DNA from 3 places in the Pseudomonas sp. E1MeOHC2 genome. Region 3 is predicted to be linked to each of the others. Evidence: riboswitches for the same ligand, from Rfam matches in the RefSeq annotation. Region 3 holds a riboswitch; each other region holds the start of a gene.
What was found. A riboswitch is a leader RNA that binds a small molecule or an ion and turns the genes downstream of it on or off. The one in region 3 is predicted to bind cobalamin.
Positions count from the first base shown of each region.

Region 1: it holds a riboswitch for cobalamin, as region 3 does, so the genes downstream of both, ACSSU5_RS00950 (ABC transporter substrate-binding protein) here and ACSSU5_RS24420 (CbtB domain-containing protein) in region 3, are expected to answer to the same signal.
Region 2: it holds a riboswitch for cobalamin, as region 3 does, so the genes downstream of both, ACSSU5_RS00100 (TonB-dependent receptor) here and ACSSU5_RS24420 (CbtB domain-containing protein) in region 3, are expected to answer to the same signal.

Region 1 covers NZ_CP196675.1:219,173-226,016, forward strand. The annotation lists gene ACSSU5_RS00945 (acetyltransferase domain-containing protein) at 1-705, shown strand, start outside; cobalamin riboswitch at 734-932, shown strand; gene ACSSU5_RS00950 (ABC transporter substrate-binding protein) at 1,059-2,069, shown strand; gene ACSSU5_RS00955 (FecCD family ABC transporter permease) at 2,069-3,085, shown strand; gene ACSSU5_RS00960 (ABC transporter ATP-binding protein) at 3,082-3,870, shown strand; gene ACSSU5_RS00965 (pseudoazurin) at 3,888-4,322, shown strand; gene ACSSU5_RS00970 (OprD family porin) at 4,319-5,656, shown strand; gene ACSSU5_RS00975 (hypothetical protein) at 5,706-6,029, opposite strand; gene ACSSU5_RS00980 (GNAT family N-acetyltransferase) at 6,162-6,659, opposite strand; gene ACSSU5_RS00985 (hypothetical protein) at 6,791-6,844, shown strand, end outside.
Region 2 covers NZ_CP196675.1:25,761-32,604, forward strand. The annotation lists gene ACSSU5_RS00090 (ABC transporter substrate-binding protein) at 1-497, opposite strand, end outside; gene ACSSU5_RS00095 (ABC transporter ATP-binding protein) at 494-1,279, opposite strand; gene ACSSU5_RS00100 (TonB-dependent receptor) at 1,326-3,464, opposite strand; cobalamin riboswitch at 3,573-3,779, opposite strand; gene ACSSU5_RS00105 (hypothetical protein) at 3,801-4,172, opposite strand; gene ACSSU5_RS00110 (helix-turn-helix transcriptional regulator) at 4,290-4,904, shown strand; gene ACSSU5_RS00115 (RidA family protein) at 4,932-5,288, opposite strand; gene ACSSU5_RS00120 (IclR family transcriptional regulator domain-containing protein) at 5,419-6,189, opposite strand; gene ACSSU5_RS00125 (shikimate dehydrogenase family protein) at 6,355-6,844, shown strand, end outside.
Region 3 covers NZ_CP196675.1:5,379,745-5,386,588, forward strand. The annotation lists gene ACSSU5_RS24390 (class II aldolase/adducin family protein) at 1-39, shown strand, start outside; partial or broken gene ACSSU5_RS24395 (ATP-binding cassette domain-containing protein) at 250-1,197, shown strand; gene ACSSU5_RS24400 (RHS repeat-associated core domain-containing protein) at 1,437-2,330, shown strand; partial or broken gene ACSSU5_RS24405 (ABC transporter ATP-binding protein) at 2,440-2,622, shown strand; gene ACSSU5_RS24410 (hypothetical protein) at 2,751-3,086, shown strand; partial or broken gene ACSSU5_RS24415 (LLM class flavin-dependent oxidoreductase) at 3,082-3,675, shown strand; cobalamin riboswitch at 3,838-4,059, shown strand; gene ACSSU5_RS24420 (CbtB domain-containing protein) at 4,154-4,339, shown strand; gene ACSSU5_RS24425 (CbtA family protein) at 4,349-5,032, shown strand; gene ACSSU5_RS24430 (cobalamin biosynthesis protein) at 5,050-5,442, shown strand; gene cobM (precorrin-4 C(11)-methyltransferase) at 5,475-6,227, shown strand; gene ACSSU5_RS24440 (DUF1272 domain-containing protein) at 6,294-6,536, shown strand; gene ACSSU5_RS24445 (response regulator transcription factor) at 6,759-6,844, shown strand, end outside.

The DNA of each region.
Region 1 (6,844 bases), 690 kb from region 3:
GCAGTCATCGTCGCCGGCCACAACCTGCTCGACAGCCTGCACTTCGGCGCAGAATCGGCCCTGCACGTGCCGTGGGCAATCCTGCACGACCGTGGCTGGCTGACGTTCTCCGATAACCTGCGCCTGCGCACCTCGTACCCCGTGCTGCCCTGGATCGGCGTGATCGCCCTGGGCTACGGCCTTGGCCCCTGGTTCGCCCGTGGCAGCGACGCGGGCCAACGCCAGCACAAGCTGTTGCTGGCCGGGGTGATCGCGCTGCTCGGTTTTGTCGTGCTGCGAATGCTCAACGGCTACGGCGAAGCGCCCTGGAGCGGGTTCCCGAGCTTGACGCAGACGCTGATGAGCTTCTTCAACATCACCAAGTATCCGCCGTCGTTGCTGTTCCTGGCCCTCACCCTGGGCAGCGGCCTGCTGCTGTTGCGCGCCTTCGAGCGCGCCGGCCGGGCCCGCTGGATCAGCGCCCTCGCGGTTTACGGCGCAGCGCCGATGTTTTTCTACCTGCTGCACCTGTACGTGCTGAAGCTGCTTTACCTGGCCTGCGTTGCCCTGTTCGGGCACAACCAGGGGGATTATTTCGGCTTCGACGGCATCAGCGGCGTGTGGCTGGGCGCGGCGTTGCTCGCGGTGTCGCTGTACCTGCCGGTGCGCGCTTTCGCACGGCTGAAGGCACGTCGGCGTGACATCACCTGGCTGAAGTACTTCTGAAAAGCGTTTTCACCCGGCGGCCCGATGGTCTACCATGCGGGCCGCCGGTTTCCACCACGGAATTAATAGGGAATCCCAGGCCCGTAGCAACGGGCCAAACGGAACTGCCCCCGCAACTGTAGGTGCCGAGCCTGCTCCATCAATGCCACTGGATCAACTCATCCGGGAAGGCTGGAGCCGGGCCAGGACGCACCAGTCAGGAGACCTGCCGGCAACATTTCACCAACCGGCGGGGTGTCCGGGATGGCCATCTCCACCCTTTCTGGGTGCTGCCCCCTGCCCTGCGCAAGGGGCTCGGCGATGCCTGTCCGTGCGTTCATTCCGTGAACCCTTCGATAGGAGATCGCCCCACCATGCTGCCCCGTCTTGCCGCCCTGATCGCTGGCCTCGGCCTCACTGGCCTGGCCCAGGCTGCCACCACCCACTACCCGCTCACGGTGGACAACTGCGGCATGCCACAGACGTTCGCCCACGCTCCTGAGCGCGCAGTGACGATCGGCCAGGCCGGCACCGAGATCCTCTATGCATTGGGCCTGGGCGACAAGCTGGCCGGCACTTCACTGTGGTTCAACAACGTACTGCCCGAATACAAAGCCCTGAACGACAAGGTCGAGCGCCTGGCCGATAACGACCCAAGCTTCGAGGCCGTGGTGGGCAAGCGCCCGCAACTGGTGGCGGTACAGTTCGAATGGATGGTCGGCGCACAAGGCGTGGTGGGTACCCGCGAGCAGTTCGACGAACTGAAGATCCCAACCTACCTGCTACCGTCGGACTGTGAAGGCAAGGATAACCTGGTAGGCGCCGATGGTACCCGTCTGCAGGCGTTCCAAGTAGACAGCATCTACAAGAGCGTCAACCAACTGGCCGAAATCTTCGATGTGCAAGACCGCGGCGCGGCCCTGAACAGCGACCTCAGGGGCCGCCTGGACAGCGCCAAGGCGCAGCTGGCCGGCAAAGACCTGTCCAACACCTCGGCGCTGTTCTGGTTTTCCAGCGCTGACCTCGATATCGACCCTTACGTGGCTGGCCGCCAAGGGGTCGCCGACTTCATGCTGCGAACCCTGGGGGTACGCAACGTGGTCGAGTCCACCGAAGAATGGCCGACCGTGGGCTGGGAAACCCTGGCCAAGGCCAACCCGACCTGGCTGATCATCGCCCGCATGGACCGTCGCCGCTTCCCGGCAGACGACTACCAGAAAAAACTCGAATTCCTGCGCAACGACCCGGTAACCCGCCACATGGACGCGGTGAAGAACGACCGCATCATCGTCCTCGACGCCGATGCCATGCAGGCCGGCATCCGCCTGTTCCGAGGCCTGCAAACCCTGTCCACAGCGTTCGCCAGCGGCAAAGCAGCCCAGTGATGAGCCGCCTGTTTGCTTACAGCGGCCTGGCCCTGGTAGCCGTGTGCGCTGCACTGCTGGCCGGTACCGCGATCGGCGAGAGCAACCTGGCGCCGAACGTGGTCTATCAGGTGCTGGCCAATCATCTGTGGCAGGCCGGTTACCCAGTCGATCCGATCGACGCCGGTATCGTCTGGAACTACCGCCTGACCCGCACCCTGGTCGCCGCGGCCTGCGGCGCCGGGCTGGCCACCTGTGGCGTGATCCTGCAGGCGCTGCTGCGCAACCCGCTGGCCGAGCCTTACTTGCTGGGGTTGTCCGCCGGCGCCTCGACCGGCGCGGTGCTGGTCGGCCTGCTGGGGCTGGGCAGCCTTGCGCTGAGCATGTCTGGGGGGGCCTTCATCGGTGCGCTGGCGGCCTTCGCGCTGGTGTTGGTGCTGGCCCGCGCTGCGGGGCCAAGCAGCAACAATGCCCAGGTGATCCTTGCCGGGATCGCCGGCTCGCAGCTGTTCACAGCCCTTACCGCGTTCCTCATCACCAAGTCGGCCACCGCCGAGCAGGCGCGCGGCATCCTGTTCTGGCTGCTGGGCAACCTCAGTGGCGTGCGCTGGCCGTCGGTGTGGCTGGCACTGCCGGTGGCGCTGTTCGGATTGGTGGTGTGCCTATGGCATCGCCGCGCGCTGGATGCTTTCACCTTCGGCGCCGACTCGGCGGCGTCGCTGGGGATCCCGGTGCGACGTACCCAGCTGCTGTTGATCAGTTGCGCCGCGCTGGTGACCGCAGTGATGGTGTCCATCGTCGGCGCCATCGGCTTTGTCGGGCTAGTGATTCCCCATGCCCTGCGCCTGCTGCTCGGGCCGGGGCATAGCCGCCTGTTGCCTGCCAGCGCGTTGGGTGGCGCATTGTTTCTCATCACTGCGGACATCTTGTCGCGCACGCTGATCCCAGGCCAGGTGATCCCGGTGGGCGTGGTCACCGCGCTGATCGGCGCACCGGTGTTCGCGCTGATTCTGATCAGCCGGCGGGGGCGCCCATGACCGTCATGGCCAACCTGCAAATAACCCCGCTTGCCTGTCAGGGCCTGGGGTTGCAGCTAGGCGGTAGCACCGTGCTGCGCGACATCGACCTAAACGTCATCAAGGGTGAAACCCTGGGCATCGTCGGCCCTAACGGCTCTGGCAAATCGTCCCTGCTAAAACTGCTGGCGGGCCTGCGCAAACCGGGCAGCGGCCATGTCGAACTCGTGGGCGAACCCCTGGCGCAGCTGCCACGCCGGCGCATTGCCCAGGCCCTGGCGTTGGTCGAGCAGCAGGCGGATACCGCTGACGCAATCAGCGTGTACGACGCAGTTGCCCTGGGCCGCACGCCCTGGCTGTCGGCCTTGGCGCCGTTTTCCAAGCAGGACCGTGCCATCGTCGAGCAAGCCTTGGCCGACCTTGACGCCCTGCACCTGCGCACGCGCCTTTGGCACTCGCTTTCAGGTGGCGAACGCCAACGTGTGCACATTGCCCGCGCCCTGGCCCAACGCCCTCAGGTGCTACTGCTTGACGAGCCGACCAACCATTTGGACATCCAGCACCAGCTGAGCCTGCTGCAACAAGTACAGGCGCTGCCGGTCACCACCCTGGTGGCCCTGCACGACCTCAACCAGGCACTGACCTGCGACCGCGTCGCGGTGCTCGACCAAGGCCGCCTGGTGGCCCTCGGCAAGCCGCTCGACGTGCTCACCCCCGAGCGCCTGCTGAGCACCTTCGGCGTGCACGCCCACTGCCTCACCGACCCCTTCGACGGCGCGCGCATTCTGCGTTTTCGCGCCCCCTGAACCAGGAAGTTCCCACCATGCTGTTGCGCCCTGTCGCCCTGCTGCTCGCCAGCACCCTGTTTGCCCCTGCCGCGCTGGCAGAGGTGCACGAAGTGAAGATGCTCAACCGTGGCACGGAGGGTGCGATGGTCTATGAGCCGGATCACTTGCGCATTGCAGCCGGTGATACGGTGCGCTTTGTGCCGAGCATGAGTGGGCACAACGCAGCCAGTGTGCCGGGGTTGCTGCCGCCGGGGGCGCAGGCGTTCAAGAGCAAGTTGAACCAGCCCTACGAGCACACCTTCAGCGTACCGGGCATGTACGGTATCCAGTGCATTCCGCACCTGGCGATGGGCATGGTGATGGTGGTCCAGGTGGGTGACGCGGCGCCCGCCGAATTGCCTGCCAGCCTGCCTGCTCGGGCGAAAACCCGCTTTGAGGCGCAACTGAAAAAACTGCAGGCCGGGCAATGAGCCGCCTGTTGCTGGCCCTGCCTCTGGCAGGGCTTGCCCCCTTCGCATTGGCTGACTCCGCCCAGTCCCTGAGCAAGGGCTTTGTCGAGGACGGTAGCTGGAGCCTGCTTAACCGCAGCGTGTTCGACCAGCGCGAGTACAAGCATGGCGGGCGCAACAGCAGTGGGCGCAATGCCTACAAGCCGCGCAGCGAACGCAACGGCAACGCCGAAGAATGGGCCTATGGCCTGATGGGGACGTTGCAGTCTGGCTTCACCCAAGGCCTGATTGGCGTAGGTGTCGATGCCCATGCTTACCTGGGTGTACAGCTCGACAGCGGCGGCGGGCGTGTCGGCAAGGCGCGTCTGCTGGGCGTCGACAATGACGGGCACCCGAAGCATGAATACAGCCGAGCGGGCGCAGCATTGAAGATGCGGGTATCGAACACCGTACTGTCCTACGGCGAGCAGCGGGTGAAGACCCCGGTGTTCAGTTCGTCCGACAGCCGCTTGTTGCCTGAGACCGCCACCGGCTTTTTTCTCAGCAGCAACGAGATCGACACGCTGCGGCTGGTGGCCGGTCACTTCAACGAGAGCACAGACCGCAACGCCTCCAGCCACAACCAGGGCTTCGTGGTGAACTATTCCAATGGCCGCCAGGGCACTAGCTTCGACCTGGCGGGCGCAGTCTGGAACCCCAGCGCAGCACTCAGCGCCAGCCTGTATACCTCGCGCTACGAGGACAGCTGGAACCAGCACTACCTGGGCAGCACCCTCACCCACGCCCTGGATGAGCGCCGCAGCCTGAGCCTGGACCTGAACCTGTACCGCACCACCGACACCGGCAAGGCGCTATCCGGGCGGATCGACAACACCACCTGGAGCCTGGTCTCGCGTTACAACCAGGGGCCGCACGGCTTTAGCCTGGGGTGGCAGCAGGTGGACGGCAATACACCGTTCGACTATGTGACGCGCGGCGCGATCTTTATTGCCAACGCCGTGCAGATGTCGGACTTCAACGCGCCGAACGAGAAGTCATGGCAGGCGCGGTACGACCTGAACATGGGCGCCTATGGGGTGCCGGGGCTGAACCTGACGGCGCTGTATGTGCGCGGGTTCGATATCGATGGCACGCATGTCGACCCCACCGGCGGGTATGCGTACCTGGGCTATGGCAAGGGCGGCAAGCATTGGGAGCGCGACCTCGAGGCACGGTATGTGGTGCAGAGTGGCAAGGCCAAGGGGACCACGTTCTCGGTACGCCATAACGCACATCGCGGCAACACGGCGCAGGCGGAGCTCGATGGCGATCAGGTTCGCCTGGCGGTCGAGTGGCCGTTGGGTGGGGGGTTCTGACAGGTTTTCAGGCCAGTGTCGGCGATGGGCTGCACAAGCAGCCCCGGGGTCAGGGTGCTACAGCGGATGGCGCCTGCAAACCCCACTCGGCTTTTTCTTGCGCGGTCATGGAGGCGAGCACTTCGCCAAACGTCTGGTCCAACTCCCCACTGACATTGCCGAAGGCCTTGTAGTTGGTCAGCAGGTAACGCTTCACGGTCCTGGGCCAACGCCCTTCCTTGTGCGCCGCATTGATGATGCCCTTGGCGTCGTGACGCGTGGCGCCCCGCCACAATTCCATCAGCCTGTTTTCGAAGTGGCCGAACGACCATGGGTCCCTACGGTCCTCGAATTCGTCCAGCAGCTTGAGCTTGTACAGGGCCATGTGTGGCATCGGCGTATCTCCCTCTGGTGCGTTGGTTAAACGTTGAGAGAGAAGGTTAGCAAGCAACTGCGCTTTTGAAATGAACGCGTTGAACACTGCAAAGCAGCTGCTGTAGGCGGCTTCTGACAGGTTACCGGGCGCTCATCCCAGCCGCAGTTGCATATGCGTGGTTTGCCACACGGGGTCTTGCTCGACATCGATCACCACGAACCCTTGGCGCTCCCAGAATGCAATGGCGCCTGGCAAGAAGGGGTGCGTGTGCAGGTACAGGCATTCGACGCCCGCTTGCTCGGCGGCCTGGCGCAATGCCGCGAACAACGCCGCGGCAAGCCCCTGTCGGCGATACCCCGGCAACACGAACAGGCGCACCACCTCGACCACCCGCATCGGGTGATAGTGAAGCTGTGCAAAACGGTGGTCATAGGGCACATAGCCAATCACAGCAACCCGCTGGCCCTGATCACGGGCTTCGAGAAACAGCCCCTCGCCGTCCAGGTACGTCTCAGCGAAACGGGCCAGGTCATTGGGCAACGGTGCTGCGCTGAGCATGGGGAAGAGCGCGCGGCGGGCGGTGTCGACGAAAACCACGACTTCATCGATGGCATCCCGTGGGACGGGTTGGATGATCCAGTTCGGCATGGGGCGTGCGTGCAGTGAATTGAGGGCACAGGTTCTAACCCAGCTGGCGGCCCAAGGCAAATTCAGGGGTCGTCTCGGCCAGGGTGACCTCGCTATAATCGCAGGTCTTCACCGCCCACCCAGGCCACACCATGCCCCGCCTCCAGATGTTGCTGCTGCCACTGCTACTGACCGCCGCCCTCGCC
Region 2 (6,844 bases), 490 kb from region 3:
GAGAAGATCCGCCCCAGATTGCCCAGGTCGCGGTAGACGTCACCCAGGCTGGCCCGTTGCTGGGCCATGACCCACGAACAGGACTCGCTCAGCTCGTACACCGGGATACCGAACGGCGCGAGGGTGCTGGGCGTGACCGGGCCGCCTACCTGCATGCCGTAGTTCCAGCCGGCAAAAAACAGATCGGCTTCGGTCGCCAGCAAGGTTTCGATGGCGGGGTACCGGCTGGCCAGCTGCGGCACGCCCTGCAGCGCGGCGTCTACCCACGGGTCGCGGTGCTTGCTGGCGCTGAAGCCGGTGTAGCCGACGATGCGCTCGCGCAGCCCCAGGTGCAGCAGCATTGCGGTCATGTTCACATCGTGCACCACCACCCGCTGCGGTGCCTGGGTGAACGTCACGTCGCGGTCGCAGCTGCGCACGCTCAGGGGGTAGTCGCTGGCCAGGGCGGGCAGCGCGGACAGGATCGACAGCAGGCCGATCAGGTAGCGGACAGTCATGTTCGGGTGATCCAGGTAATGCGTGGGTAAGGGTGCAGAGGGTGCGGGTCGACCAGCGCCTCGACGCCGAAGACGTGCCGGAGCAACCCGGGGGTCAGCACCTGCTGCGGTGTGCCGCTGGCGACAATACGACCGCCATCGATGACGTACAGCCGATCACAGAACGCGGCCGCCAGGTTGAGGTCGTGAATGCTGGCCAGAATGCTCAGGCCAAGGCTGCGCAGGTGCTGCAGCAGCTCCAGCTGATAGCGCGGGTCCAGGTGATTGGTCGGTTCATCGAGCATCAACAGCTGCGGCGCCTGCACCAATGCCCGGGCCAGCAGCACGCGCTGCTTCTCACCACCAGACAGGGTGGCAAAGCTTTGCTCGCCCTGGCCAGCAAGGCCTACTTGGGCGAGGGCCTGGGCCACTTGCAGGGCGTCCTCGGCGGTGTCGCCGTCGAACAGGCCCTTGTGCGGTGCGCGCCCCATGGCAACGACATCGCCAACGCTCAAGCCAAACGCTTCGGGAAACTCCTGCAGCACCACCGCGATGCGTTGTGCGCACCAGCGCGGGTTGCGCTGCCAGATGTCATCCGCGCCAAGGCGCACCCGGCCCTGGGCAGGCGCGTTGGCACGGTAGGCGCAGCGCAGCAGGCTGGTCTTGCCGCTGCCGTTGGGGCCGATCAAACCGACGAACTCGCCCTGCGCCACTCGCAGGTCCACGCCTTGCAGCAGCGGGCGCGGTGCCCGCCCCCGTTCATGCAGGGCCCAATCCAGGGCCTCGATGTGCAGTTGCGTCATGCGCATCCCCTTCAGCAAGCACCGGCCAATGGCCGGTGCGACAGGCTTAGAAGCTGTAGTCAGCTGTGACGAAGAACGAGCGCGGTTCACCCAAGTACCACTGCCGGCCATTGTTGCCGGTGGTGGTGGCGTATTGGCGGTCGAACAGGTTGTTCAACTGCAGGCCCAGGGTAAGGTCCGGTTGCACGTGCCAGTCCACATTGGCATCGACCACGGTGTAGCTGGGCACCTCGACGGTGTTGGCATTGTCGGCGTAACGGCTGTCGACATAGCGCGCCCCTGCACCGACGCTGAAGCGGTTGCCAAAGTCCTTGCTCAGCCACAGGTTGGCCGAGCGTCGCGGTACGTTGATCGGCTGATTGCCCGAATAATCATTGGCGCCACTGGCAAACTCGTCGTACTCCGCGCGCACCCAGGCGGCGTTGGCGGACAGCTGTACGTCGTAGGGCAGGCGCAGTTCGAGGCTGGCTTCGATCCCATCCGACGACTGCTGGCCGACCTGCTGTTGCAGCGTCGGGTTGAGCGGGTCGGTGCTCAGCAGTTTCTTCTTGACGATGTGATAGGCCGCCAGGGTCCACTCCCCTCGCCCGTCCGGCAGCAGCTGCTTGATGCCTACCTCGGTTTGCTTGGCAGTGCTCAGGTCCCATTGCTGCTGCGCGGCGTTGAGGGTCAGCAGGTTGCTCACGCCTTCGGTGCTGGTGGCGTACTGGGTGTAAAGCGACAGGTCTTCGGTCAGCGCAAACACCAAACCGGCGCGCCAGTTGTCGCCGGACAAGCTGCGATCGGTGCGGGTATCGGCATCCAGGTCGTCGCGGTTCAGGTGCACCTGGTCGCGGCGCACACCGGTGATCAACGACAGGCGCTCGGTCAGTTGCGTGCGGTTTTCGGCGAACAGCGAGAACTGCTTGGCCTGGTTGGCTTCGCGCGAGCGGTACGGGTCGTTGCTGATGTACTCGCCGCCACCGGAACCGGACAGCGGCACCGTATCGGTCAGGGTGTTGCCGAAGTCGTGCTTGCGTACAAAACGGATCGTGTTGTAGTCGGCGCCGACCACGGTCTGGCTGTCCAGACCGAACAGCGGGTGTTGCAGGGTGAACGACTGGCGATCACCGAGCTGCTCCTGGGTCTGCTTGATGCTGATGAAGCTGCTGCGCTGAACCTGGTCACCTGGCAACCAGGTGTAGGTCTCGGCGTTGCGCCAGCGGCGCTGGGCCTTGAGGAAGTACAGCTGGTTGCTGGCGGTCAGGTTGTCGTTGATCACCCAGTCGGTCACCAGCCGCGTGGACTGGTCGTTGTAATGCACCTCGGCATTGTTGACGTTGTAGTTGTGATCGCGCAGCGACTCGCGGAAATGCCCATCCACCAACGGCGTACCCATGTACTGTTGCGGGTCCTGGTCAGCGTTGTCGTGGCTGAGGGTAAAGCTCAGCGTATCGCTGGGTTGCCAGCGCAGCGAGCCGCTGATGGCGAGGCTCTGCGAATCACCCCGGTCGACCCAGCCGTTGCTGGCCTGCTTGTTGAGGTTCAGGCGATAGCTCAAGGTATCGGTCAACGAGCCGCCGCTGTCCAGGGCCATCTGCCGACGGTCGTCCGAGCCGTAGCCCAGGCGCAGGTGATTGCGGATCTCACCTTCGAACGGCTTCTTCGGCACCACGTTGATCACCGCGCCCGTGGCGCCCTCGCCGTACAGCACCGAAGCCGGGCCGCGCAGTACATCGATGCGCTCGACCGACCAGGTGTCCACCGGGAAGGTCACCGTGCCGGCGCCCACGTACAAGCGGGTACCATCGTAGAGCTGCATGGTCGAACTGTGCCCGGTAAAACCACGGGCCGACAGCGCCGTGCCGCCGTTGCCGGGGGTGCCGATGAAGGTGATGCCGGGCGAACGGGTGACTGCGTCCTGAACGGTTGCGTTGTTGCGCGTGAGGATTTGCTCGGCACTGATGCTGGTCACGCTGGCGGGCGTTTCCAGCGGCGTCAGGCCAAGCCGCGAGCCACTGGTGCTTGGGGTGCGCAGGTCGGGCTGAGGGTTGCCCTCGGCCGTGCCGGTAATGTCCGTGGCCGGGAGCGCCAGGGCGTTCTCCGCCTCGGCGGCGTGGGCTGCAACGCAAACAAAAGCACAAGGCACCAGGCTTGCACGCAGCAGCGTGCCTGGCAGAGAACTGAACAGCGAATAACGGGACATGTCGTTCCACTTGAAGCAGGAATGAAAGAATCCCGGGGGAACAACGCAAAGAGGAATCGCGGGCAGGCACGCCCACGGAAACCGGCCTGCGCCCGCCCACCGCGGGTTTGCCAAACGATGCTTCAGGCCGGTCTCCGGGCTCGCGAGGGTCATGAAGCATTCACCTTCCCATGCCAGGGCACAGTGGTGTCTCGAATGCTTCGCTCGCATACCGTTGCGGGGGCAGCGCCGGACTGATCATCGCACGATGACGAACCGGCTTCCCGTTTCACCCCATGCACGGCGGCAGGGGGCACCTGAAACAGGCGCGCAGATGACCATCAAAATGCCGCTACGTCAACTGGCCGGTGGATTCTTCACCGATTCTTTTACCGCTTCCTTGGCTTGCTCGCCCTTGGCCTTCAACGTGTCCACCGCATCGCCAAGCTTTTCGCCCAGCCCGGCACCGGTGTGCGCAGGGCCGGGGTTGAACGGGCGATTTTGATTGAAGCCCAGCCAGGCCAGGCCAAGGACCGTGAAGGTGGTCGGCACGGGATTGTTTTTCAAGGTCGTGCCAAGGTTATGCAAGAACTCCCCGCGCTGGGAAACATCGCTGGCGCGGTCAGGCGTCGGCGCGGTGCTGTGGTAGGGCTCACTGCTGCCATACGCTGACGGCGGCGAAGAAGGCGTTGTGACGTGGCTGGCGCTGGAACGCAGAAAGCGTGACAAGGCAAAACCGACGAGAGAATGGCCAGGGTCAGTGCGTGATAGCTGATAAGCTGTGAACCCTTCGCGCGGCACACGGCCAAGAGCCCAACACGTGTAACCTAGGAAGCCAGCTCGACCATGCACAACCTCGACAACTACAAGATCATCGCAGACAGCATCGCTACCCTGCTCTTCCCGCATGCCGAGGTGATCATCCACGAGGTGAGTAGCCGCACTGTCGTTCATATCGCAAACAACTTCTCCAAGCGTCAACTCGGTGACGACTCCGCGCTTGACGAATTTCCCGGCGATACCTCCAGCCTTTCCAGCCTGGGCCCTTACGAGAAACTGAACTGGAATGGTCAGAACATTCGTTCGATCACCAGCGTGTTGAAAGGCCCCGAGGGCCAAACCGACTTCCTGTTGTGCATCAACCTGAATTTGTCCGTGCTGGAGCAGGCACGGGCTGCATTGGATGCCTTTTTCCAGGTGAGCCGGCTCATCCCTCAACCCGACGTGCTGTTCAAGGATGACTGGCAGGAGCGGATCAATACGTTCCTGCACGCGTGGTTGGCAGAACGTCAGCTTTCGCTCAATACACTCAACATGAAAAGCAAACGTGAACTCATCGATGCGCTCTTCCATGAAGGTGCTTTTGACGGCCGCAGTGGCGCGGACTATGTCGCCAACGTGCTGAGCATGGGGCGCGCCACTGTTTACAAATACCTGAAAGCCCTTCGCGAAAACACGTGATCCCCCTGCTGCAAAGCCGAAACGTTGTCAGTCTGGCAGCGCTGCGACAATCGACATTTCGACCAGCACAGCAGGCTCATACAACTTGGCTTGCACCGTTGCACGGGCCGGCGCACACCCCAACGGCAGCCACGCATCCCACACGCGATTCATGCCCGCGAAGTCCGCTTCGATGTCTTTGAGGTAAATGGTTGCGGACAGAATCCGGGTCTTGTCTGTGCCTGCCTGGTCGAGCAGTCGTTCGATATTGTGCAAGGTTTCGCGGGTTTGCTGTTCCACATCCGCCGTGAAATCGTCGGCTACCTCACCTGACAGATAAACGGTGCCTTGGTGCTTGACCACCAAGCTCATGCGGGCATCCGTGTGCAGGCGTTCGATCGTCATTCTGAAATTCCTTGTCTTGTTGTTAAGAGTGATCGTTGTACCCCTTAATAGATATTCTGTCCACGCGAGACTTTTTGACTGTAAGTAGTAAGGCCTGAAGCAGGTGTCGGAGTTCCTGCGTGAGCAACCATCAGCCCACCACCGGCTTCAACAACGCCTGCGCCTCGTAGAGCGGCGGCAGGTAGCGCAGCCTAATCTCGTCGACGCTTAACCGCGAGGCGTGGGTGGTGATCGTCAGGGTTGCCTTGAGTTGACCCCCACGGTCCAGCAGCGGCACACCCAGCACACGCATGCCAATTTCGTACTCCTGGTCGACGATGCTGTAGCCCTGCTGGCGCACGCGCTGCAGTTCTTCTTCCAGCCGCGCCCTATCTGTCTGCGTATAGGGCGTGAGCGGGCGTAAGGGGTTGCGCGAGAAGTAGCCATCGCGCGCGGCTTCATCCAGCGCCGCCAGCCAGATTCGCCCGCCGGCGGTGCAGTACATCGGCACCCGCGAGCCGGGCCTGATCGACAGCGAGGCGATGTGGCTGTAGCGGCTACGCACCAGGTGGATGATTTCATCGCCGTCGCGCGTGCCGACCGAGACATGCTCCTGGGTCTGGCGCGCCACCTGCTCGACGATCGGCCGCAGCATGCGCGGCAGCTGCGCCGAGTCCACGTAGGCCTGGCCGATGCGCAGCGCCTTGGGCGTGAGCCAATAGTGGCGGCTGTCGGTGTCGGCAAAGCCTTCGTGCACCAACGTCAGCAGAAAGCGACGGGCAGCGCTGGGGGTAAGGCCAGACTGCCTGGCCGCCTGCGGCACCGTCAGGCGCGGCTGATCGACGCTGAACAGCTGCATCAATGCCAGGCCTTTTTGCAAGCCCGCGATCAGGTCGCGGGGGTGAATCTCGGGTTTGTCCATGTGTTCACGTCCTGACGGGGGATTCCCCAGTCAAAATACGGCGTTCACCTCCAATAATCGCTACCTGACTGCGATTATCGCACTGCAAGCCCGACAAGCGCATTTCCCTGGCCCCTGCACCCCGTCACCCTTGCCTGCACAACAACAGCAAGCACGGAGGTCAGCATGATTCGGGGCTCGACAGAACTGGTCGCCATCGTCGGTTCACCCATCGCCCAGGTGAAATCGCCTGAAAACTTCAACACCTGGTTCGCCAGCAACGGCTGCGACCTGGCAATGCTCCCCATCGACCTGCAAGAAGGTGCGCTGGATGCCTTTGTCGGCAGCCTGCGCGCCTGGCGCAACCTGCGCGGTTGCGTGGTCACCGTGCCCTACAAGCAGGCACTGGCCGCGCGCCTGGACGGCCTCAGCGAGCGCGCTGCCGCACTGGGGTCGGTCAACGTGCTGCGCCGCCACAGTGACGGTCGCCTGCTGGGCGACAATGTCGACGGCGCAGGCTTTCTCGGCGCCGCACGCAAGCAGGGCTTTGAGCCGGCGGGCAAACGCGCGCTGGTGATTGGCTGTGGCGGGGTGGGCAGTGCAATCGCCTATGCGCTGGGTGAAGCGGGCGTGTCTCAGGTCACCCTAAGCGACCCCAGCGCTGCCCGTGCTGGCG
Region 3 (6,844 bases):
CGCCAATTGGATCGGGAGGGGCTGGATTACCAGGACTGACCTCGACAGCCGATCCGGCCTCTTCGCGGACAAGCCCGCTCCCACAGGAAGCACGTTGCCGCTGTATCTGGACTGCCCTCAGAAAGTTGGACAGTTTAGCTAGCCGCCTGCACCCTGGCGCTGGCCCTCGCCGGCTGCTCGCGCAGCGTTGATGCCGATGTGCTGGAATTGCTTGCCCAGGTTGGCCTGGACAACCCGGCCGTGCGCGCCCGCCTGCTGGTGATGAAGCAGGGCGAGCTGGTGGAGCAGGGCCCACCCGCGCAGATCGTGCAGGCACCACAGCCCCCGTACACCCGCGCCCTGCTCAATGCCGCGCCGGCATTCAGCGCTCGTCGCCAGCCCCGGCAGCTGGCGCCGGGCGCAAAGCCGATCCTCAGCCTGCAAGGTGTTGGCAAGACGTTCGAATTGCCCAAGGTCAAAAGCCAGGACAACCGCTTTGTCGCGTTGCAGGGCCTCGACTTGCAGGTTCACCCGGGGCAAACGCTGGCCATCGTCGGTGAATCCGGTTCGGGCAAGAGCACCGCCCTGCGCATTGCCCTGGGCCTGGAAGCGCCCAGCCAAGGCCATGTGCTGTTCGACCAGCAGGATGTCACGGGCCACGGCTGGCGCCAGTTCCGCCCCTTGCGCCGGCGCATGCAGCTGGTACAGCAGAATCCCTTCGCCGCCCTCGACCCGCGTTTCACGGTGTTTGACAGCATCGTCGAGCCGCTGGTGTCGTTTGGCCTGCTCAAAGGCGCAGCACTGGAGCAGCGCGCTCGCGAACTGATCGAACGCGTGCAACTTCCTCTCCATTACCTTGACCGCCTGCCCCGCGAATTGTCTGGCGGCCAGCGCCAGCGGGTGGCGATTGCCCGGGCGCTGGCGCTAGAGCCGGAACTGTTGCTGCTCGACGAGCCGGTCAGCGCGCTGGATGTGTCGGTGCAGGCGCAGATTCTGGCACTGCTGGATGAGCTGCAACGAGAGCTGGGCATGGCTTATGTGCTGGTGTCGCATGACCTGGCGGCGGTGGCGAGCATGGCCGACCAGGTGCTGGTGCTGCGCCAGGGGCAAGTGGTGGAGCGAGGGACAGTGGCGCAGGTGTTCGAGAGGCCGACGAGTGATTACACGCGAGAGTTGATTGCCGCTGTCCCCGGGCAGTTGGTCACTGTTGCGGCTTGAGCTTGGAACCCTTGAGAGATTGCTTTAGAGAGACGGTCGCGGTGGTTGCGGGGCCACGCGGTCCGTTTTAGAGCGACCCTGTGTCGCGATGGGGTGCTAAGTGTCGCTATATCAACGTCAGGTTGCGCGCAATGAATATGTTTCACGCGATTCCCGCGACCTGATATTTCTACCAGTTGCAAGTTTACGGAGAAACAATGAGAGTGAAGTGAAGGGAAGGGAAACCGGGAGCCTATCAAATGCTGTATTTCTACCAACAAACTTTCCCCACGACGTTAATCCATCCCTCCAAGGCTACCCGGATACTGAGACAGGGTCGCCAAGCGCTTGCCATACAGCATAGCGCATCGCGCCCTTCCGATCTGGCCGCTATTGATAGTATGCATTCGCTTCAGGGAGCGATTAGCCCAAATTACCGTCAGTTGATTGCGTACTCCGTTTATGGCTTTGCTCGTGGAATTGTGGACGTGCCGGTGGGATTCAATGGAGAACTCTGGGAACCATTGAGCCAGCAGTACCCATTAGGCGCTGGCTATCGCTGGCTTTCAACATTGATGCGGTTCACAAGCCCTGACAGGGTGAGTCCGTTTGGCAAAGGCGGGATCAACTCATACGCCTATGCACTGAATGATCCGGTTAATAACTTTGACCCGGACGGCCAATTCAGCGTCGCGCGATTTTTTGGTCGAAAGTATAATTCGTATAAAAAATTAAAGGCAATTTACAGCTGGGGAGAAGACGGTGATGGATTTTACAGAACCACTAACAATTTTTTACGTAAACCTAAGCTAGTGATTTTCACACATGGTCACGGGCAAACTATTTCCATAGAAGGACAGAATAAAACACAATCGCAGCTTGCAAGCTGGATGTTATCAAATAAGATAAATCCTGAAGATTACAGAAAAATCACACTACTTGCCTGCAATTTGGGGAAAACCAATTTCCCTCAACGCCTAGCTAACACAACCGGGGTTGTTGTGAGGGCTGCGGGAGGAACAATTGATACGACCGCATGGATCCCTCAGCAAGAAGACTACTATACTAAAATTGCTATGCGAATCAGGCGCTTACCTAACGATCTTCCCGAAGATGTTTACCGACTGAAAACATACTCCCCAAACCCCAGATAAGCATAGGGCGGTGAAAAAGGCGGAGGACATCCTTGCCTCATCCATAATCAGGTGAATCGGCATCTGAGCAGGGACTGATGCGTCGATTTCCCTCAGGAACGCGAGGAATTATGTGCTGGTGTCGCATGACCTGGCGATGGTGGCGAGCATGGCCGACCAGGTGCTGGTACTGCGCCAGGGGCAGGTGGTGGAGCGAGGGACGGTGACGCAGGTGTTCGACAGGCCGGCGAGTGAGTACACGCGAGGACTGATTGCCGCCGCTCCCGGGCGGTCGATCAGTGTTGCGGCTTGAGCTTGAAGCCCTCGGGGGCTGCCTTGCAGCCCATTCGCGGCACAAGGTGCCGCGTCTGCCTGGCATTTTTGCTAGTTGCGGAGCTCCGGGCAACCTCTCAGGCTGGAGCAAAATGAGGAGCGCACATCATGTTTATATTTTACAAATCTGATCGCCCCTCCTCCTTTATCTCTTCATCTAAAAACACTGGATTATTTTATGCAGACGGCCAGGCCTCTGCCTTTTATCACGGCACGCACTCTCGCACTGACTTAATTAGCTCAGACAGCATGAATTCCTCACTCATGACTGTTGGGAATGACGAATTATGCGTCCTGACTCACACCGCCTTTGGTTTTTACCGATCACTTGGAGAAATGCCTGTGGGCTTTAATGGCGAGCGCCATGACGCAGTGACAGGCATGTATAGCTTGGGCGCGGGATACAAAAATCTCAGATCAGCCCCAGAATCAAAATGCACCTAAATACTTCTCCGGCGCGTCAGACGCCGCAGTCGAAGTGGCCGCCAAGCATGCCGACGTCTACATGATGTGGGGCGAGCCGCTGGAGCAGGTTCGCGAGCGTATTGCCAAGGTGCGCAAGGCTGCAGCCCGTTATGGGCGTGAACAGCACATTCGCTTCAGCCTTTCGCTGCGGCCAATTCTGGGGGCTACCGAGGAAGAAGCCTGGGCCCGCGCCGAACGCATTCTGGCCGATGCCCAGACGCGCATCGGCATCCGCCAGGGCAACCGCCGCGAGAAGAACTTTGGCAAAAGCAACGCCGGCTCAGAGCGCCTGGTGCAACTGGCCAGCCAGCGCAAGGTGCATGACACCCGGCTGTGGACCGAGATTGCCGCTTTGGGCGGCGGTGCGGGCAACTCGACGTCGCTGGTAGGGACAGCGGACCAGGTGGCTGAGGCGGCACTGGCGTACTACGAGCTGGGGGTTAGCACCTTCCTGTTCCGCGGGTTCGATCAGTTGCGCGATGCGGTGGAGTATGGGCAGGAACTGATTCCACGGATTCGCGGGTTGGTGGCGCAGCGGGAGGCTGGGCGTAGCGCGCGGACAGCTTAGGGCATGGCGGGACTCTTTTGCCGCCTGTGAGCTCAAGCGCCGCGCGGGCGGCGCTCGAGCTCACAGACACTGCAAAACCCGAAAATTGCTGGCCTACAATTTCTGAAATACTTTTCACGCGCATACCGCTGTGCAATTGACGGAAAACCTGCCTCGTGGTCTCCTAATGCCTCGCGTTCAGGTGCCCCTCAGGGGGTGAAACGGGAAACCGGTGCGTCGCAAGCCCTCGACCAGGGCACGACAAAGCCGGTGCTGCCCCCGCAACGGTAAGCGAGCGAAGCGTCTAGACCACTGTGCCGCGTCATCTGGCATGGGAAGGGGCGCTTTTCAGGAGCCCTGCTCCTCCTCGTGAGCCCGGAGACCGGCCTGGCGTTCATGAACACCCCGCGGTGGGCGGGCGCTGTCGCATTCCCCTGGGCGGATCACGTTCGGGGCTGCCGCGCTTGCCCGTTGCCCACAAAAAGCAGAGGAACGCGTCATGCCCGTCACCAGCGCCAAACACAGCATTGCCACCCCCGTCACCCTCAGTCAGCGTGTCGTCATCGCCGTCGGCGCCAGCCTGCTGGGCCTGTGCCTGGTCTATTTTGCCGGCTTCTCGCACATCGAGGCCGTCCACAATGCGGCCCACGACACCCGTCACAGCGCCGCCTTCCCCTGCCACTGAGTACGCCCCATGATCACGCGCATTGCCCGTACCGCGGGCTTCAGCGGGCTGCTTGCCGCCTTGCTGCTGACCCTGCTGCAAAGCTTCTGGGTTGCTCCATTGATTCTTGAAGCGGAAACCTACGAGTCCGCCGCACCGGCCGCCGAGCATCATGAGCACGGCGCTGGCGCCCATGAACACAGCGAAGAAGCCTGGTCGCCTGAGGATGGCTGGCAGCGCATCCTGTCCACCACCGGTGGCAACCTGGTGGTCGCAGTCGGCTTCGCGCTGATACTCGTCGCCTTGTACAGCCTGCGTGAGCCGAAGCGCGCGGGCACCGGCGCCTTGTGGGGCCTGGCGGGGTTTGCCGTGTTCTGCCTGGCGCCTACCCTGGGCCTGCCGCCTGAGCTACCGGGCACCGCTGCCGCCGACCTGGGGCAACGCCAAGCTTGGTGGGTCGGCACCGCAAGTGCCACCGCCCTGGGCCTGGCGCTGTTGGTGTTTGCCCGCCACTGGCTGCTGAAGGCGCTGGGCGCCGTGTTGCTGGTACTGCCGCATGTGTTTGGTGCACCGCAACCCGAGGTTCATCAAAGCCTCGCCCCCGAGGCCCTGGAAGCCCAATTCAAGATCGCCTCCTGGCTGACCAACGCGGCCTTCTGGGTGGCCCTGGGCCTGCTTAGCGCGTGGCTGTACCGCCGCTCCAGCCAGGCTTGATGGCGCTGCACCCTTCGATGCCGGCGCTGTACGCCGGCTTCGGCTGCCGCCGGGGCTGCCCGGCGGACACCCTCGAAACCCTGCTGCGCCAGGCCTTGAATGACCATGGTCTGGCGCTGTCAGCACTGCGCGGTATCGCCAGTATCACCTTGAAGGCCGACGAACCCGGCCTGCAGGAACTTGCCAAACGCCTTGGCCTGCCGCTGCTGCTGTACGATGCCCGGCAACTGCTGCCCTTTGAGCCCCTGCTCAGCCATCGCTCGGCCGTCGCCCACGCGCACAGCGGTTGCTGGGGCGTGGCAGAAAGCGCGGCGTTGGCCATGGCCAGCCAGCACCTCGGCACTGCCAAGCTGCGGGTTACACGCCAGGTGCTCGGCCCGGCTACCCTCGCCCTGGCCTGCGGGCGATAATCGCCGCATCCCTTTTATTGCAAGGACTTTCCATGACGGTCTACTTCATCGGCGCCGGCCCCGGCGATCCGGAACTGATCACGGTCAAGGGCCAGCGCTTGATCCGCCAGTGCCCGGTAATCATCTACGCCGGCTCCCTGGTACCCGCTGCCGTGCTCGAAGGGCACCAGGCCGAGACCGTGATCAACAGTGCCGAACTGCACCTGGAGCAGATCATCAGCGCCATGCGCACGGCACACGCACAAGGCCAGGACGTGGCCCGCGTCCACAGCGGCGACCCCAGCCTATATGGCGCGATCGGCGAGCAGATCCGCCACCTGCGTGAGCTGGGCATCGATTATCAGATCATCCCGGGCGTCACCGCCACCGCCGCCAGTGCGGCCCTGCTGGGCTGCGAGCTGACCCTGCCGCAAGTGTCGCAAACCGTGATTCTCACCCGCTTTGGCGACACCTCGCCGATGCCGCCTGGCGAGCAACTGGGCGATCTGGCGCGCCATGGCAGCACCTTGGCCATCCACCTGGGCGTGAAGCACCTGCCGCGTATTGTCAGTGAACTGTTACCCCACTATGGCCCGCAATGCCCGGTTGCCGTCGTCCATCGCGCCACCTGGCCGGACCAGGATTGGGTGCGCGGCACCCTTGACGATATCGTCGAACGCGTGGCGTTGAAGGATTTTCGCCGTACCGCGCTGATACTCGTGGGCCATGTGCTGGGGGACACGCCGTTCGCCGAGTCGGCCCTGTACCGAGCCGGGCACGCGCACCTCTATCGCCCTGGCGACTGAGCATTGCCAGCCTTGGCACTGGCGTAGCAGACTCCAGGCTCCCGTGTGCAAACAGGAGCCATGCCAATGCTGGAGCTACGACCCAATTGTGAGTGTTGCGACGCCGACCTGCCGGGCGATAGCCCGGACGCGTTGATCTGCTCGTTCGAATGCACGTTCTGCCGTACCTGTGCCGACACCCGCCTGCACGGCCGCTGCCCGAACTGTTCTGGCCAGTTGCTGACACGCCCGACACGGGTCGGCCAAGCGCTGGCCAACAACCCCGCCTCGACCCTGCGCGTGCTCAAATCCCACACCGACTGCGCGTAGCGGCCTTGCGAAAATAGGCATCGCCACGTCGAGCGGGCGGTGTCTATCCCTGTTTTTTGTAGGAATTTTCAACAACTCGCACAGGGTTAATCAACAACTCTATACTCGGCATTACCAAACCTGGGGAATGGTCGTATCTTGCAGCGCTTCCGATAAACCCACTTGCAGACGTATTCCTGAGTGTTCCAGGAAGCGGACCACATCCCTACAGGAGTTTTCTTGATGACAACCGTCCTGATCGTCGACGACCACCCTATTGTCCGACTGTCCTTGCGCCTGCTGCTTGAGCGGGAGCGTTTTCACGTCGT